DNA from 2 places in the Dyella sp. 01N36 genome. Region 1 is predicted to be linked to the other one. Evidence: predicted binding sites of a transcription regulator. Region 1 holds the regulator's gene; the other holds the start of a gene.

The links. The regulator sigma-54, encoded in region 1, starts transcription at its own class of promoters, with help from an activator protein. The targets are predictions, from matches to a motif close to TGGCACGNGCNTTGC.
Region 2: the regulator sigma-54 is predicted to act here: its motif matches at 960-974, upstream of fliE (flagellar hook-basal body complex protein FliE).

What each region holds. Positions count from the first base shown of each region.
Region 1 covers NZ_JBFTRY010000021.1:23,123-25,327, forward strand. The annotation lists gene hpf (ribosome hibernation-promoting factor, HPF/YfiA family) at 1-307, opposite strand, end outside; gene AC1DMG_RS07165 (RNA polymerase factor sigma-54) at 598-2,076, opposite strand; gene lptB (LPS export ABC transporter ATP-binding protein) at 2,200-2,205, opposite strand, start outside.
Region 2 covers NZ_JBFTRY010000004.1:22,530-24,734, reverse strand. The annotation lists gene fliF (flagellar basal-body MS-ring/collar protein FliF) at 1-546, opposite strand, end outside; gene fliE (flagellar hook-basal body complex protein FliE) at 595-918, opposite strand; gene AC1DMG_RS01860 (sigma-54 dependent transcriptional regulator) at 1,125-2,205, opposite strand, start outside.

The sequences.
Region 1 (2,205 bases):
CCTCGCGGGCGGCGCGCTGATGTTTGTCGCAGATCTTCTCGCGGTGCTTGCGCAACTGGGTCACCAGCTTGTCGAAGAGCACGTCGATGGAGACGTACATGTCATTCTCAAGCGCTTCGGCGTGCAGGGTGCTGCCCGTGACATTGAGCGTGCCCTCGGCGCGCTGCTGCAGTTTGTTCACGGAGAGAACGATGCTCAGGCTGAGAATGCGCTCATCGAGGCGGGTGAGGCGGTCAAGCCGGTTGTTCACGTGATCCCGAAGGGCCGGGGTGACTTCAATCTGCTGACCGCTGAGTTGAACTTGCATGTTGCGCCTCCTCTGGTACTTGCCGCAGACGCGGCTGGAATCGATGCGCCGGACGCCCATGTCGTGGCCGACACACCTTTGAAAACTCCGGTATTGCGAAGGTTTTCTCAGGCCTCCTCACCAAGTCGGGATAGTCACTATGCACCTCTGAAGTTGCCCGTGCGTTAGAAAGACCTTCACGCCTCAGACATGACAGATTTCCCGTCGTATCGACTTACCTATGAGTATGGGGACGCCTTTTTTGCCGCCAAGTTCCCGGGGCGGTTTGCCGCAGACGGGGGCAAACTCGTTCAGCCAGCGCGCTGGCGCTCGCTGGAGCTGGGAATACGCATGGCTTCGCGGTATTTGGCGACGGTGCGTCGGGCAACCTGAATGCCCTTGCGATGCAACTCCTCCGCGATGGCCTGGTCGGACAGCGGCTTGCGCGGGTCCTCGGCATCGACCAGCTTGCGCAGCATGGCCTGGATGGCGGTGGCCGACGCACTGCCACCGTCTTCGGTGGACACGCCGCTGGAGAAGAAATGCTTGAGTTCGAACGTGCCCCGCGGCGTATGGATGTATTTGCGGGTAGTTACACGTGAAATGGTCGATTCGTGCATGCCCACTTCCTCGGCCACTTCGCGCAGCACCAGGGGGTGCATTGCTTCGGGGCCGTAATCGAGGAAGGCGCTCTGCCGGCGCACGATGGCTTCGGCCACCTTCAGCAGCGTCTCAGCGCGCGATTCCAGGCTCTTGATGAGCCAGCGCGCCTCCTGCAGCTGTCCGCGCATCCAGCTGGCGTCGGTGCCGCGGGCCTGGGCGATCAGGCCGCAATAGTGCTGGTTGAGTCCGAGTCGCGGCTGGCAATCGGGATTGAGACTGACCCGCCAGCGACCCACGTCTTTGCGTGCATAGACATCGGGGGCGACATATTCGACCGGCGTGATATCGAGCGCCGCGCCCGGCCGTGGATCGAGGCTGCGGATCAACACGGCTGCAGCGGCGGTATCGTCTTCGCTCACGCGCAGCTTGCGCGCAAGCCGTGCGATGTCGTTGCGCGCGAGCAATTCCAGTTCGGCGTCGACGATGCGCAAGGCAAGTTCGCGCTGCGGTGTGTCCGCATCAAACTGCTCAAGCTGCACGCGCAGGCAGTCGCGCAAGTCGATGCTTGCCACGCCGGTGGGATCGAAGCGCTGCAGCATGTGCCGCACGTACTCCACTTCCGCTTCGGTCGCCCTGACGTCGGTGGGCAGGGCCGCGATCAGCGACTCCATGCTTTCGGTGAGATAGCCATCCGGATTGAGTGCGTCGATCAACACCGTGGCGATGGTGCGATCGCGCGCGCTCATATGCGTGAGGTTGAGCTGCCACAGCAGATGTTCCTGCAGCGTTTCCTGGGCGGCGCTCTGCGGCTCGAAGCCGTCTTCGTCCGCGTTGTTGTTGCGCGAGGAGGCGCCACTGAGCGAGAAGTCGACCGGATCGTCGCTGCCGCCGTCGCGCTCCACATCACCCCATTCGGGTGCTTCGGCGTCGTCGACAGTATCGCTGCTGCTACTGGAGCTGGACGAGCTGACCGGTATCGCATCCATCGGCGGCTCGGACTCGCGTTCGTCACCCTCGAGATTGTCGGGGTTGTCGTCGGCGAACTCGAGCAGGGGATTGCTTTCGGCGATCTGACGCAGCTCAGCCTCGAGCTCAAGCTGCGACAGCTGCAGGAGGCGAATGGCCTGTTGCAACTGTGGTGTCAGCGTGAGCTGCTGATTGAGGCGAAACTGCAGTCCGGGTTTCATGCCAGCCGGTCAGGATGAACGTGAAGGTCATCCTAACTCTTGCCTCCTGGGTCGGCCATAGGTCGAAGGCGAAATCGCGTACTACCTCAGATTTAGCCCTGACGGTCGGCTGTTCCGCAGCCGTTACAG
Region 2 (2,205 bases), on a different contig from region 1:
CACCGAGGCGCTCGCTTCCTTGTTGTCGCGGATGAAGGCCGACGGCTTGGGCAGCGCCAGATGCACGCGCGCAGCGCGCACCGATTGCAGACCCGCGATGGTGCTGCCCAGATCGCTTTCCAGCATTTGCTGGTAACGCGTGCGCTCGGCCAGATCGCTCATGCCAAACGGCGAATCGGCACCGGGTGCGGCCGCAGTGGCGGAGCTGCCCTGCGGCAGGCCCTGCGCGGCGAGCTTGAGGCGAATGGCCGCCAGATCGGAAGCGGGCACCATGATGGAGTTGCCATCAGCGCCCAAGGTGTACGGCGTATTGGAGGCCTGCAGCGCCTGCGTGACGGCGGCGGCATCCTTTTGTTCCAGACCGGCGTAGAGCAGGCCGTAGTTGGGGCCGCGCGACCACAGCACCACGGCAACGCCAAGGGCAACGGCGCCGGCCACACCCACCAGCAGCAACAACTGTCGTGTTGCCGGGGTGCGCGCAAGCTGCTTGAGGTCCAGGCGAGAACCGGGGCTTTCGTCGGTGGTCGCGAGGGCGTTATCGGCCATGAAGACTGCTCTTGCTTGGGGGACGCAGAAACGTCGTCAATGGACCGGTCAGACCGGCATGTTCATGATGTTGTTGTAAGCGTCGACCAGCTTGTTTCTCACCTGGGTCAACGTGTTCAACGACAGATCGGCCTTGTTGATGGCGACCATGGTGCGACCGAGGTCGGCGCCGTCATCGCCGCGTTCGAAACTTGCCGCCTGCATGCCGGCGTCGGTCTGCGCATCGGCCACCGACGAAATCGATTTCTTGAGCAGGCTGGCAAAATCGGTCTGCCCTGGCGCTGCCGCGGTAAAGGACTGCTCCGCCGGCTTGGTCTGCAAGGAGAGCTGGCGCATCTGCGACAGCAGGTTGTTGACGTCGATCTGACTCATGACGGAATTCCAACGCGTAAAGAGTTATCGAGGGTGTTACTGCACGACGTGTGCCACGAAGCCGGAAGTGAGTGGCGCGCGGTGAGCAGTGAGAGAAAGCGTGACGCAGTTCCGCTTTCCGGAAGTGAGTGAAGCGGAGTGCGTGGCGTGAGCAGGGCAAAGCCTGCCCTCTTCCGCCTCTCACTCCTCCCGACTCACTCCCGCACTTAGGCCTGCAAACTCGGCTGCAGACCGTACTTGCGCAGCTTTTCCACCAGGGTCGTGCGCTGCATGCGCAGCAGTTTCGCCGCGTGGGCCACCACGCCGCCGGTAACGTCAAGCGCTTGACGGATCAGACCCACCTCGATGTCGGCAAGGTGATCCTTAAGATCCAGGCCACCCTCGGGCAGCATCACCAGCGAATCGCTGGCCACCACGGCCATCGGCTCGGGCAGCACGGTGGAGTGACCGGTCATCAGCGACAGCAACGCCGCGCCTCGCACTTCCTCCACGATCTGCTGGCCGCGATATTTTTCCGGCAGGTCGCTGACGCGCACTTCGCTGTGCGGATAGAGAATGGAAAGACGCTCGACCAGGTTGTAAAGCTCGCGCACGTTGCCCGGCCACGCATAGTTATGCAGCGCATGCATGGCGCCGGCGCTGAAGCGCACGCTACCCAGGCCACGACGCGACAGGCGCTGGTTGAATTCGCCCACCAGCTCCGAGAGGTCGTCCAGGTGCTCGCGCAGCGCGGGCATTTCCAGCGGGAACACGCTCAGGCGGTAGTAAAGGTCTTCGCGGAACTGGCCATCGGCGATGGCGGCTTCCAGGTTGCGATGCGTCGCGGCGATGATGCGCACGTCGCAACGCTGGGTGCGATTGCTGCCCACGCGCTCGAACACACGCTCCTGCAGCACGCGCAGAAGTTTCACCTGCATCGGCAAGCTCATGTCGCCGATTTCATCCAGGAACAGCGTGCCGCCCTCGGCCAGCTCGAAGCGACCCTTGCGGGTACTGATGGCGCCGGTGAATGCGCCCTTCTCGTGACCGAACAGCTCGCTTTCCAGCAATTCGGCGGGAATGGCGCCGCAGTTGATCGCCACGAACGGCTTGTCGCGACGCGAGGAACACTCGTGGATGCTGCGCGCGACCATTTCCTTGCCGGTACCCGATTCGCCCAGCACCAGGACGCTGGAATCGAACGGAGCTACCTGGCGAACTAATGCGTTGACACGGGCCATCGGACCGGAGCTGCCCACCAGCTTCAACTCCGGACGACGCGGCGTCTGCGCCTGCGGGCCACGAAGC